2 regions of the Oceanobacillus sp. NCCP-135 genome follow, and region 1 is predicted to be linked to the other one. Evidence: predicted binding sites of a transcription regulator. Region 1 holds the regulator's gene; the other holds the start of a gene.
The links. The regulator NrdR, encoded in region 1, represses ribonucleotide reductase genes. The targets are predictions, from matches to a motif close to AACACNATATATNGTGTT.
Positions count from the first base shown of each region.

Region 2: a site for NrdR is predicted at 3,959-3,976, ahead of nrdD (anaerobic ribonucleoside-triphosphate reductase). Genes of this name have one in related genera too.

Region 1 is NZ_BAAKSZ010000003.1:90,769-97,823, reverse strand. It holds gene ytxC (putative sporulation protein YtxC) at 1-701, opposite strand, end outside; gene dnaI (primosomal protein DnaI) at 844-1,773, opposite strand; gene AC6HVZ_RS03280 (replication initiation and membrane attachment family protein) at 2,036-3,376, opposite strand; gene nrdR (transcriptional regulator NrdR) at 3,389-3,853, opposite strand; gene AC6HVZ_RS03270 (cytosolic protein) at 3,879-4,277, opposite strand; gene AC6HVZ_RS03265 (glyceraldehyde-3-phosphate dehydrogenase) at 4,437-5,468, opposite strand; gene coaE (dephospho-CoA kinase) at 5,637-6,236, opposite strand; gene mutM (DNA-formamidopyrimidine glycosylase) at 6,250-7,055, opposite strand, start outside.
Region 2 is NZ_BAAKSZ010000039.1:11,034-18,088, reverse strand. It holds gene AC6HVZ_RS17860 (TnsD family transposase) at 1-1,796, shown strand, start outside; gene AC6HVZ_RS17855 (Tn7-like element transposition protein TnsE) at 1,759-3,324, shown strand; gene nrdD (anaerobic ribonucleoside-triphosphate reductase) at 4,035-5,978, shown strand; gene AC6HVZ_RS17845 (4Fe-4S cluster-binding domain-containing protein) at 5,999-6,658, shown strand; gene AC6HVZ_RS17840 (transposase family protein) at 6,830-7,055, shown strand, end outside.

The DNA of each region.
Region 1 (7,055 bases):
GGAGCCAAATTCCATTCATCTTCATCCAACCCGACAATATACAGTGGTTCTTTTTGCATAAGCATACGTAATTCCATTTTCGTAAATCTTTTTCCATTTTGCTTAAAAAAAGTAAATGTATGCCCCTGCAATATATGAATCGTTTTAAAGCTTGGTTCTTTTTTAGAAATATATTCACGTAGCATATTGACAAACTCTTGATGATCCTCTTCCCGCTTGAATTCATCAATAGCCAAACCAACGTAATGGATAAGCTGGTTCTTAAAAGCCTTCAGACGAAATTTTACAATCGAATCAAAATGAATTGCTGTTGTATTTTTTATATTCGAAATAAACAGAGAATGCAGTAATTGACTTGGATCTTTATTATTTCGCACTTGTAGGCTGTCCCCATCTTCCCCCCTTAGAATCCATTGTGTTAATTCCAAAATCCTTTCCATCTCATCACGATTGGTATAATAATAAAATTCTTCGATAATATTTCTAATCATACTTCCCAATCGATGTGTAATAAAAACGTCAACCATTGATTTAGCTATTGTTTCCACAAGCTCATTTGTTTGGATAAATTCCTCAAATTGTAAATGATTCCCCCAATCTTCATTAGTTTTCCAATGCAATTCAATTTTTTTATTATAACGAAAGACCTGTTCACAAAAACGGATTACTTCTTTATCCGATTCAAAATATACCTCCAGCAATAAACATCACCCTCATCCAAGACCAAACTGTTACATTATATGGATGTATGGGATAAAAAATGTATAAACCAGGGAAACTAGTTATTTTAAAAAAACTACCATGAAAGTAGTGGATCTTTCATGATAGCTTTTATTCTATCTATTATTGTCTTCGGTTTTCACCAAATATTGGAACGTCTTTACTTACCTGTTTGATTCGTTCAATAATTCGCCCTGCTTTTACAGTTTCTACCCCTGTACGAGTAGTTGCCAACTGACTCTCCAATTGTTCCATATCATAATTGGATGTAAAGAACACTGGTAATCCTTCCATCATTCGATATTGAAGAATAGATCCTAGAATTTCATCACGGAACCAGGCAGACTGTAATTCAGCGCCAATGTCATCCAGCATTAATACATCAGCCTTCTTAAAATAGTCTATTTTTTCATTAATAGAGTCATCTTTGAGTGATGCTTTAATTTCCCGTACAAATTCAGGCATATAAATTAGTGTTGACGAAATATTAAACTCTTTCAATTTATTAGCAAGTGCCCCTAAAAAATAAGTCTTTCCAACACCAAAAGGACCGTAAAAATAGATTCCCTTTCTTGGAATCCCTTTTTCTGCCTTCCCGATGAATTGTATTAATTCACGTATAGCAGTATTTCGATCTGCATCATCATGGATAAGATCATCAATGGTTGCATTCAAAATCTCTTTTGGCATAAATAAGCTTTTAATTAACTTTTCCTGCTGTTTTTGTTTTTCATCTGCTATCTTAGTATGGCATTTTTCATAAGATAGATGAATTTCATTATTTACTACATGTAAAATAGGTGAATAGCCTTGTAGCATATTTTTACAGTTCTCGAATGAAGAACATCGGTCACATTGCTTGGACTGCGTTTTATATTCATATAATTTAATCAAGTTTTTATCGATTTCTCTTTGTGTGATATTCGGATGAAGTGATAAAAATTCTTTAACTTCCGGATCATTCAAAACATCATCTTTTATTTTATTATAGTTTTTCTGGAAATCACCATTTTTATGCATCCATTTTTTTAAAGTTGATTGGACTGGTTCCATTCTTTCACCCCCAGCTAATAGCGGTTGTTTAAAAAGGCCGATAAAAATGGGGTCATTGGGGATCATCTACAAGTACGAACGCTTCTTTGAAAACAAAAAAAACTCTTTTGCGTACGATACTATCCAGTGATGCTTCCTCGTGCTCGTAACCACACTGACCGAGAACTTCAACCACAGCACATAGGCCTAAAAGATAGGATGTCTGTGACTTTAGCCGGTCTCGATCCTTTTTAATCTTCTTTTTGAACATCCTTATAGTTATTTATTTTTTGCTAGAATACTGACGTAATAATGCAGCAATTTCTTCCTGTTCGTTTGTGTTATCTCTATTTCCGGATTTCTCTGTAGGTTTTTGTTGTTTTTGTTTTCGTTCTTTAAACCAGTCAGGAACAATTTCTTTCGTACCCGTTTTTCGATAATTAGATTTAACGTTTGCTCCTTTTTGATACTTTTCTTTTTCCTTTTTAGCAAATGCCATTGCTTCTTTTGCTGATTTTAAATTCGCTCTGGACCAATGACTCGCTATCTTCTCTAAATAAGCTCTGGAAAGCTTCATATTAGATTGTAATAAGACATAATGGATCAACACATTCATGACCGGAGATGGTAACCCTTGAGATACCATCACCTCCTGAATAACTTTCATATCTTGTGCAGAAGCTTGATTTCCACTTGATAAATCCTCTAATAATTGCTTTGGCGAAATTGTTTCCAATTCAAAAATAAGCTGTTCTTCCTTTGTTGTTGGTTTATAGTCTTTCGGCATCACAATTTTATTAGATAATTTTATAGTTGCATCATTATGCTTTGATTTAAATAAATCATGACAAGCTGTTTTAAATTCATCCGTATTCAAAATATTATCTTCTGTCAATGCCCATAGTATTGACTTTTCAATTTCATAGGATGCTAAATCATATAAAATCATCATTTGTGATATTAATTTACGATTAGTATTTGTTAATATCCTTTGCACTGGAATCATGCGCTGCTTCAACATCTGTTCAATCCATGAAAAGTCAATCCCGTTTTCTTTAAGTGCCTTTGTTTCAGGAACAATATTGGGTTCATGATTCTCTACTGACGGGGTAATTGTTTGAAATACATCCGTAAAAGATGCGGTTATATTTTTCCCATGCTGCTCAGTTGACTCATTATAATAGTGATTTTTTAATGCTAAAAATTTATTATCACCTATATGATGATATAGAAGCTGCGTTAGCATGGCATCCTTGAAGAAATTTTTGGGTGCAAAAGGGCTTTGCAGCTCATAAATATAAAAGTTATTGACAGCTGATTTTTTTTCATATGTCTTTAGTAAACCGATACCTTCAAGCTTTAACCTAGCTTTATATATTTCATCCAATGGTAAATTTAAATAATTCATTAATGTATGGTGAGTTTGTGGTGTTTTGTCATGCTGCAGCTCCATTTCGTGCAAAAGCGTCTGGTATAATACAACTGCTTGAATACCAATCAGCGGCTGGTATAAATGGGTTAAAGATTTTGCGTAATCTATTGGTAAATATTCTTTTAATAACACATAATATCCCTCAATAGGCAAGATTTTTCCTATATATTTCATTTCATCTAACCCTTTCATCAACTCTGGTACTTATTTCTTTTTATCTGTATTAATTAAATCCCTGAGTTCATCAAGAAAAACAGTTATATCTTTAAATTGGCGATAAACGGATGCAAATCGAACGTAGGCAACTTCATCTACATCGGAGAGCCTGTCCATTACCATTTCACCTATTTCATTACTGTCAATTTCTGATGGACCAAGATTACGGAGTTCTTTTTCCACATCGTAGGCTATTGCTTCAATTTTCTCAAGTGGAACTGGTCGTTTTTCACATGCCTTAATTAATCCGCGAATCAGTTTTTCCCGACTGAATTCCTGTCTTGCTCCATCTTTTTTTACAACTATTAAAGGTATTTCCTCAATCCGTTCAAATGTGGTAAAACGAAATCCGCATTGTTCACATTCTCTTCTTCTGCGAATAGATCGTCCTTCTTCAATTGGACGTGAATCAAGGACTTTAGTACTTTTATTGTGGCAATTTGAACATCTCACCTAAGTTCATCCCCATCCATCGTTTTTATCGATGTATTTTTGTTTTCTCAATTAGTGACAATTCTTTATTAGTTTGCGCATATAACTTCTGAATTAATTTAAAACTGTAACCAAAATCAAATGGAAGTACAGATTCTGTTGTTACAGAGAAATCAATGGCAGTTTGATATGGTCTTACCATAATCACTGTGGCAACAATAAATGCTTTCTTTCCTTTTTTAACATTTACACTAATCTCTCCATGTTCGTTTGAAATGGAATTAATGTCGTACGTTTGAGAACTTCTAAAATAATTCTCGAGCATCTGCATCCCTTTGTCTTTTGTTGTTTTATAATAATGTGTTTGAAGTGATGGATCCCAGTGCTCTTCTCTGGATTCCGAATGATTATTTAAATACTTTGAAATAGTATTGCGCAACGACATATCTCTACACCCCGAACTATTTATTTATGTATAATAATTATATTTTAACATGTTTCGAGTAAATCCTCTATGAAAAAATAAAGAGTGGGTAGCATGTAAAATTAAAAGCACCTATTTCCGATCACATTGGGCAGACGGTAAATAAGTGCTTTTACTAAATTATGAAATTTTTACTTGTTGCTGATGCAAGTAACTTCCAACATATTTTGATAAATCTAGTACTCTTTTTGAATAGCCCCACTCATTGTCATACCAAGCAATTACTTTAATTTTATTATTTTCCATGACAATGGTTGATAACCCATCAATAATGCTTGAGTATTCTGTTGAGGTATAGTCAATCGATACAAGTGGTTCCTCACTATATTTTATAATACCTTTCATCTCATTCTCTGTTGCATTTTTAAAAGCTTGGTTAATTTCCTCAATCGTTACTGATTTTTCCACATCAACTACCAAATCCACCAAAGAAACATTTGGTGTAGGAACCCTTAGTGCCATACCGTGTAATTTACCATTTAAATGTGGTAAAACATCCCCTAAAGTCTTTGCAGCCCCGGTAGATGTTGGGATAATGGACTGGGTGCATCCCCTTGCTCGTCTAAGATCCTTATGTGGATTATCCAGATTCCTTTGATCATTTGTAAAAGCATGCACAGTTGTCATCAATCCATTAATAATATTGAAATTATCATCTAATACCTTTACGACAGGTGCTAAGCAATTCGTTGTGCAGGAAGCATTCGAAATAACATCATCCCGATCTGGATGATATGTTTTTTCATTCACTCCCATAACAATTGTATTATCAATCTGTTTTCCTGGTGCTGTTATAACTACTTTTTTCGCACCTGCCTTGATATGCTGCCCAGCACTTTCCTTGGTTTTAAATTTACCGGTTGCTTCAATAACAATATCAATATTATATTTTTTCCATGGTAGATTCTCAGGTTCACGTGAGTTTACCAGGTTGATTTTTTTTCCATTAATTTCAAGACCATCTGTAAGCGGTTTTACTTCACCTTCAAAAATTCCATGTACACTATCGTATTTAACTAAATGTGCAAGCGTTTCTGGAGGATAGCTTGCATTAATTGCAATAACCTCTAATTTGTGATCATTAACCGCTTGTCGGAATACCATTCGACCAATTCGACCAAATCCATTAATAGCAATTCGTGTTTTATTCATTTGTAATCCTCCCATATGTGTTATACTCATTTTGTTTTTATATTAATTAGTATAACATATTCAGCGAAAGATGTGTTATAATTTTTGGCAGAGTACTAACAATAAAAAAACAATAAAGAAAAGGTCTAGATTTTAACGTATTAACGTTTTAATCCAGACCTTAATTAATCAAAGTACTTTCCATGCTTTCAACAAATCTTCCAACTGTTGAAAAGACTCATATTTTGTTCCATTATTATCGATTACTGCATCTGCCATTTCAGCTTTCTCCTTTACAGATAGTTGTGAATTAATTCGTTGTTTAGCCTCTTCTTCGTTATAACCATCACGTTCCATCAGGCGGTTCAGCTGTACTGCTGCATCAACATATACCACTATCGTCTTATCAACAAAACGAGTTAGTTTACTCTCAAATAATAATGGAATGTCAAGGACAACACATTCTTCTCCTGCCTCAAGAAAAGCATCTCTTTGCTGAAGCATTTTTTCTCTAACTGCGGGATGTACTATACTGTTTAACTTTTTCCTTTTCTTATCATCTGCAAAAATAATTGCCCCAAGCTTCTTTCGATCAAGTGATCTATCATTTCGCAAAATTTCTTTGCCAAATAGTGCAATTATTTGATCATATGCCTGCTCACCAGGATTCACAACTTCTCTAGATATTTTATCTGCATCAACAACTGGTATATTAAAATCATCGAACATGAGAGAGACGGTGCTTTTTCCACTTGCGATACTGCCAGTCAGTCCTATAACCATTGCCATTGTACGTCACCTCTTAGTTTTTTTGACAGCTACCACATATATGTGTACCTCGACCGCCGACTTTTAATTTTATAATTTGACTTCCGCATTTTTTGCATGCTTTATTTTCCTGTCCATAAACAAAAAGTTCCTGCTGAAACATACCCATATTTCCCTGGCTATTTACATAAGATCGGATGGTAGTTCCACCCTGTTTTACAGCTTCACTCAATGTGGTGATTGCTTGCTCCTGTATCTCTTTTACTTCTTTTTTGGTAAGTTTACTTGACCGTTTTAATGGATGGACACTAGCTTTAAATAATGTTTCATCTACGTAAATATTACCAAGTCCTGTTACAATTGTTTGATCTAAAAGGGCTGATTTAATCACACGATCTGTTTTCTTTAGCTTTTTATAAAAATAGTCGAAGGTAAAAGCTTTATCAAACGGATCAGGTCCTAGCTTATTTAGCGGTTTATTTACTAATTCTTCTCCCTTATTATAAATATGCATGGTGCCAAATTTGCGTACATCATTATAGCGAAGTTCTTCACCATTTGTAAATCTGAATATAACATGGGTATGCTTTTTAACTGGTTCACTCCCTTTATTAACACTATACTTTCCTTCCATACGTAAATGGGATATAATCACATAATCATTTAAATGAAATAATAAAAATTTCCCTCTTCGGCTTAGATCAAGAATCGTTTGATCAGTCAGTAGTAGTTTAAAATGGTCAACATCATCTGGTTCTTTAATTATATTTGGCCAATGAACTTCTACTTCCTTTATCGTTTTATTTATAATATATTGCTTTAACGTATTTTTTATTGTTT
Region 2 (7,055 bases), on a different contig from region 1:
CCATGAAGGATTTATTTGGTTCAGCAAATACCATTGCAATTCCGGATTTGCCGACTTATTTAGATAAGTTCTACGAACGTATTATGCATTTTGATATTAAGTCATTAGAAAGCCTCATTTTTAATCATACGCTGTTTCGTTATTATACAGTCTTTCAACCGGAAATCGTAAGAGGGAAAGTATATCAGGCAATGGTCGAAGAAAATCAACCGGGTGCTATACATACAATGACAGGAATAGCAGCGAGCGTGGTAAAGGAATGGATGTTTCTCCGATTTTGTCCGACATGCCTTCAAGAGGATATACAAAAGAAAGGGGAACCTTACTGGCATGTATCACACCAATTTCCGGGTGTTTTCACTTGTTTGAAACATGGTGATTATTTATGTGATTCAACTGTAAAATTCAGAAACACTGAAAAACATGAATTTGTTGCTGCCACAAAAGATAACTGTCCAAGTATTTTTCTACAGGCTTCATATTCGGATAAGACTAAGGATTTCTTAAATATGATTGCTAGACAAAGTCAGGAACTCTTATCGTCTGATTTCCTGTTTACATTTGAAGGCATCCAAAAAGCCTATCAATATCTTTTAAAAGAAAAGGGCTTTTCAAATATTAACGGAAAAGTTGATCAGAAAAGGTTAGTTGAGCAGTTTCAGTTTTTTTATGGTGAGGAGCTTTTGAGTGTCGTCCAATCTTCGGTCAGTTATGGAAATCCATTTTGCTGGATTAAAAACATCACTCGAAAGCACCGTAAATCCTTTCATCCTTTACGCCATATTTTATTTATCCATTTTCTTGGTGAATCAGTAGAAACATTTTATAATTTTGGATATAAAGAGTATCATCCATTTAGAGAAGCTCCCTATTACTGTTTAAATCCTGCTGCGAGCCACTTTAAGGAAAGGGTCATTACAGATGTGCGAATGAGTTTATGCACGGATACAAGGCGCCCTGTGGCTACATTCAGTTGTTCTTGTGGTTTTGTTTATTCAAGACGAGGGCCTGATAAAGTAAAAGAAGACAACTTAAAGGTTGGTCGCATTAAACAATTTGGACATATATGGGAATCAAAGTTAAATCAGTTAGTTCATATAGAAAAGAAAAGTTGGTATTCAGCTGCAAGGGAATTGCAGTGTGATATAGGGACGGTTAAGAAATACGCAACTAGACCCACTTTTAAAGAAGAAGGTATTTCTGAAGAATCTACTGAGAACATAACTTCAACTAAGCAAAAGGAATGGCTGGATTTGATACAGATGTATCCAGAAAAATCAGTTACACAATTAAGAAAAATAGTACCTGCCTTATATGCTTGGCATTATCGAAACAATAGAAATTGGTTTAAAGAGCATTCACCGAAACAAGTAAGAAAGGCTGAGACTTCAAAAAGAGTGAACTGGACAGAAAGGGATGAAGAAATATTATTTCAAGTAAAGCAGATAATTAATAAGCTGTACGCTTACGACAAGCCAATTTATGTAAATAAAACTCGTATCGGTAAAGAAATCAATCAGTTATCACTTATTGAAAAGCATTTAGCAAAGTTACCAATGACGAAAAAGTATATAGAAGAACATATTGAATCAAGACATCAGTTTCAAATAAGGAGAATAAAATGGGCATGCGGACAATTGGAAGTTAAAGGGGAAGAAATTATTGAGTGGAAGGTAAGACGTTTAGCTGGAATCCGTGATGACGTAAGCGAGGAAGTACAAATTGCATTGAAAACAGAAATATTGAATTACAAAGCAGGTGATCAAGATTCTAAAAATCAGACCATGGCCTTTTAAAAATGAATTAGTAACACTGCAATGGATTGGAAACGTCAAATTAGAAAATAAACAATGGCGCATACAGGCTGCATTTGTCCATAAAAATGATTGCACTATAATAACCCTTCCTATGGCAGCCCTCCCTTTGTTAAGGATAGGTACACCTTATCACGGTGGATTGCCAATGCAAACACAAAAGAGGGGTACATTATACGAAATTCAAGTGGATAATTTGAAGAATGGATCCATTTCGAAAGCGATTAATGTTTGTAGGAACTTTAATTATTTTCTTTATAAGAAACCAGTGTTAATGAATCAGTATATGTGGTCATTTCAATCAGGTGGTATAACGTATCATACTCCACAAACAGAAATGATACGAGCATTTTTTGCGATTAACAAGATTCTTACAAACGCATTGTTGCGACCAAACGGGCTCGATTTTTTAGTAAATAAAGTATCTATAGATCAAAACCGAAAAGCAGCGATTAACTTTTCCGATGAAATCCCTGGCACAATAATGACAGATGATTTTGCCCGTTATTTTGGGTGGCTATATTTACATCCTGAAATGAAACAATCGTATTCTTCCGTTCAAAGTAATGCTTATGCAATGATGATAAATGGTCCAAATTTAAAAGGAACTCCAATGAAAATGGCAATGCCAGATACAGATGAATTCAACCTAACCGTTAGAGGATTACGAAAAAATAACGAAATACTAATATTAGAATGGCTGGCATCAGACCTCGCTGATCCGCCATTCAAAGAGTTGAATATTCAACACAAATCAATAAAAAAGCGTCTGTATACACCAGATAAAAGAAAAAAGAGACTGTCAAAAATGGAACAGTCACAAGAACATGTATTAAACGAAAACAACGGAGAGCGATCAAGAGAGGATGCAAATCAACCGGTCATTGATATAGAACCCACTCAGATAGCTTTCCGTCAATCAACTATAGTAAATAGAATACCAAAACAAGAACAAAATGTGAACCAAGGAGATGAATATATTTCAAACTCTGGTCGTGGCGGGGGAATTAATCAGAGTGTTGTTGGATTAGACGAATCAATATTTGGCGGTAAAATAACGCCTATAGAATTTAGATCCATGGAAATTGCTGATACATATATGAACTACCGATTGGACCATTTTTTTGCGATGATCAGGTATCTTGCCGGGTATTATAAAAATCTAAGTGTATCTGTAAATTTTGTTTATCTGCCATTAGGAAGAAAATTTTCCTATTTGCCAGACGGGAGAAGGAGAATTTGTGCTATTGTTAAAGTGGTTAATGGGATTAAAGAGTCCTTCATACTTGAAGTAGCTGTTCCGGATAATCGCTCCTTATCTACATTAATTGTACCTTCGTCAGTAGCAACTTATAGTAGTGAAAACCATATTAAAGGATTACTGAACAAGTTGGTCTTAAATAGTGGAAGTTGGAGTAATTCTTTCTTAAAAAATCAGGTACATCACAAGGTAAGACATTCTAATGAGACTGCAAGGAATTGGGCTCAAAGGATAAGATACTACCTATAGTAGTACTAATATTTAAGGGTTCACAGATATCGTTTAACAACGCTCTCTGAATATAATAAAAAAAGTAAAAACTTTGCACATTTATTAAAATTACTTCTCTAATTGTGGTTTTAAAAATAAAGATGAACCGTTTATAAAAAAGGGGTATTCGGATTATCGTGTAGAATACCCATATTAAACAGATAACATCCAACATACTATAAATCGGATAATAGTGTGGAATCTCTTATGAAGTTCTCCACAAAAAGAGATGGATAAAAAAGTAACAGAAATAGCTTAATTAGTAAGAGTTAGTATTCGTACATTTCATCAATGTGATCAGATTGGATTATTGACTTCAAAAAAACACCGATTATAGCTATAGGGGTACCGTAAATTAATAACAATAGGCCCATTTTCAAGTTGATTACCTCATAATCAACTTGCTAGAATCGAAATCCGTCCAAATTTTATGACTCCTAGATTCTGTTTATAGTTCTTCAACAATTTTTCGCCCTTTATCAGAATGTAATAATGATGGTGTTTTTCTGAAGGTAAGAGTATATTTTCATTCTGTTAGACTACCCTCCCCGGGGTACCGCATCAAACCTTTTTCTTAAACAAAATCAATATGTAGTGACTTATATCACGAGTTGATGCTATATATTGTGTTAAGATAATGAAGAATTAACAAGATATATAATTAAAAAGTCTAAAGGAGAGGTTTGTGCATGTTCCGAAATACGATTGATATTATCGACAAGTTTACATCACAACAAGAAAGCAAGCAAACAGATTATCTTAGGCATGAAAACAGTAATTATGTTTATTCCTTACCGCTTTTAAGGCATAATTTAACGAATCATGCGGAGGAAGAGTTTCTTTTTAACCACATTCTCCCACCAAAAATAAAAGAGTTATATGATGAGGGAATTGTCTATGTGCACGATAAGCAGCTTGCACCATATTGTGTATCCATTAGCTGTATGGACATTGCTACAAAAGGTATTCCGTCGCTGGCTAAAAATATGATTTCTTCCAGGCCAACTAAGCGGATTTCAACTTTATTACGGCATTTTAGTAATGTTGTTACATTAGTATCACAACAAGTCTCAGGTGCAGTCATGCTAGCACAACTATCAACCATTGCAGCTTCTTATTTATTTGATGAGGAAAGTCGTGGTATTACATACACAGATGAAGAACTCGTAGAATTGTTTCAAAGTCTTATCTGGGAACTAAATATGCCACTTAGATCTGGGGCACAAAGCAGTTTTTCTAATATTACATTAGAGTTCGGGAAACCTTCTGAAGAAATAAAAGATCAATATATCGTCATCGGTGGTGAAGGACGACATATACAGTATAAGGATATACCAGCAACTTACTTTGACCGTATAAACCAAGCTATTATTGATGTGATGAAAAAAGGGACAGGTAGTGATGGGATTCCTTTTACCTTCCCATTATTAACAGTGCAAATTGATGATCACTTTAATTACCAAAATCCATTATTTATCGAACTATTGGATAAAATGTATCATTGGGGTGGTGTATATTTTGAGAACTTTAAAACAAAGCCATTTAAGGATCCGTATTACAAAGCATTAAATCCGCTCATTCAAGCAAAAGACCCAGAGGTGAGTAGAAGCCTTTGTTGCAGATTGCAAATCAACTTAGAGACACTATCCAAAGCCGGTGGTGGTGTTTTCGGATCATCAACAGGTTCCACAGGTGCTGTACAGGTGCTCAATTTAAACATGAATAGAGTGCTTTTGGAATTCGGACATGACATGGATCTCGTCAAAGTGAAGTTACGTGAATACATGGAAGTTATGCAGGAAGCTCACATGGAAAAGAGAAGGTGGATTGAACAAAACAAGGAATTATACCCGACTTTCTTCGCCTTTAATAAAGACTTAAAAAACTACTTTAATGTGTTCGCCCTTACTGGAATGAACGAAGGTCTCATAAATTTAGGCTATAAGGATGGAATTAAAGATAAAGATGGTAAAATGATTGCTCATGAAATTATGCAATGCATGACGGAGATTGTAAATGGATTTATTGTGAGGGATAAAGTGGCATGTGGAATTGAGTATGCCCCTGCCGAAAATGCTGCCATCAAACTTGCACGCCATGACCTTAAATGGGCAAAAGCAAATAATCAAGAAATCTTTGTACAAGGTGAAGGAGATAATCCTTACTTGACCAGTGGCTGTATGACTCCATTTTCTGAAGAGGATTTCCTAGAACAATTGGAAAACAGTGCCGAATTCCAAGGCTACGCTACATCTGGCAGTGTGTTACATCATTTTCTTGAAGCAAAAGTAAAACCAGAAGCCTTAGCAAAATATTTGGATAAAATATTTGAAAAACCGATTAATTATATTACATTGACACCAACTATTACGTCTTGTATGAGTTGCGGTCAAAAAATCATTGCCGAAGATGCCAAAAACATTCATCAATGCCCAGTCTGTGAATCAAAAGATATTGCAACTTTCAGCAGGGTTATTGGTTATTTGAAAATGATCTCCAGAAACAACATACATGTAGATGATAGGGGATATTATGAAGGGAAATATAACTTCTGGTCGAAAGCGAGAAGACATGATTGGACGATTAGAAAACGATTAAAAGAGGATGTGTTGAAGGAGGTTGTTCACCGTTAATTAGCGGTGATTACATCACAATGAAACTATACAATAACTTTATTCGCACATTTACTGACCTGCCTAATCATACGACGTTATTGATTCATTCATTGTCAGGCTGTCCCCTTCATTGTTTTGGCTGTCACAATTATGATGAAATCATCGCTAACACACCAAAAGAATATAAGACCACAGATGATTTATATGAATATTTGAAGAAAAGTGGCTTTTTGTTCGATGCCGTAATGTTCAGTGGAGGCGAATTTCTGATTAACCCATTAGATGAAGTGCGTGACCTATTGCAACAAGTGAGGGCACATTTTGATGGAAAAATAATTGTAACAACTAGCGGAGTTTATTACCAAAAGTTGCGAACATTATATGAGGAAAACCTTGTTGATGGTGTCCATATCGACATGAAATTACCATACCATGTGTTGGATATAAAAGAAGATGCTCAAGTTTATAAAGATATTATGGGAATCACACCAAGCAAAAAACTTGTTGATCAATTAATCGCAAGTGTTGACGCAGTAATTGAACATAACTCAATCTTAGACCAAGTTCGAACAGTGCAATATCCATTGCTAGATGAGGCGTTTTTTGCAGAGATAAGGCATTTTGTAGAGGAAAGAAAAGCCTATCATGGGAGCATTGTGCCTTATTTTCTGAATGGATTCGTTTATCCTGTAAGTTAATAGTAAACACATAAGTCTCGTGGATCATCCATATATATACGATGATTGCGAGACTTTTAACATGGGAAACGTTAGAAAAACGATCTTAGCGTAGTAATTCCGCACTTTTTTGACGTTACCCCTGCAAGTAAATAATCATAAAACAAAGGAAATGAAATAATGACAACTAATATGCTCAATCTACCAAACTTTAAGATTCTGGATATGAAAGAAAGTGAATATGATTATAGATTCTTAGTTGAGTCTACTGCTCTATCTCCTTCACATTGTCCAAAATGTGGTACCGTTGCAAACTTATTTAAACACGGTAAGAAACAACAGCTATTTTTCGACCTGCCAATGCACGCAAAACGTGTCGGTATTTATGTCAATCGCCAACGATATAAATGTAGGGAAT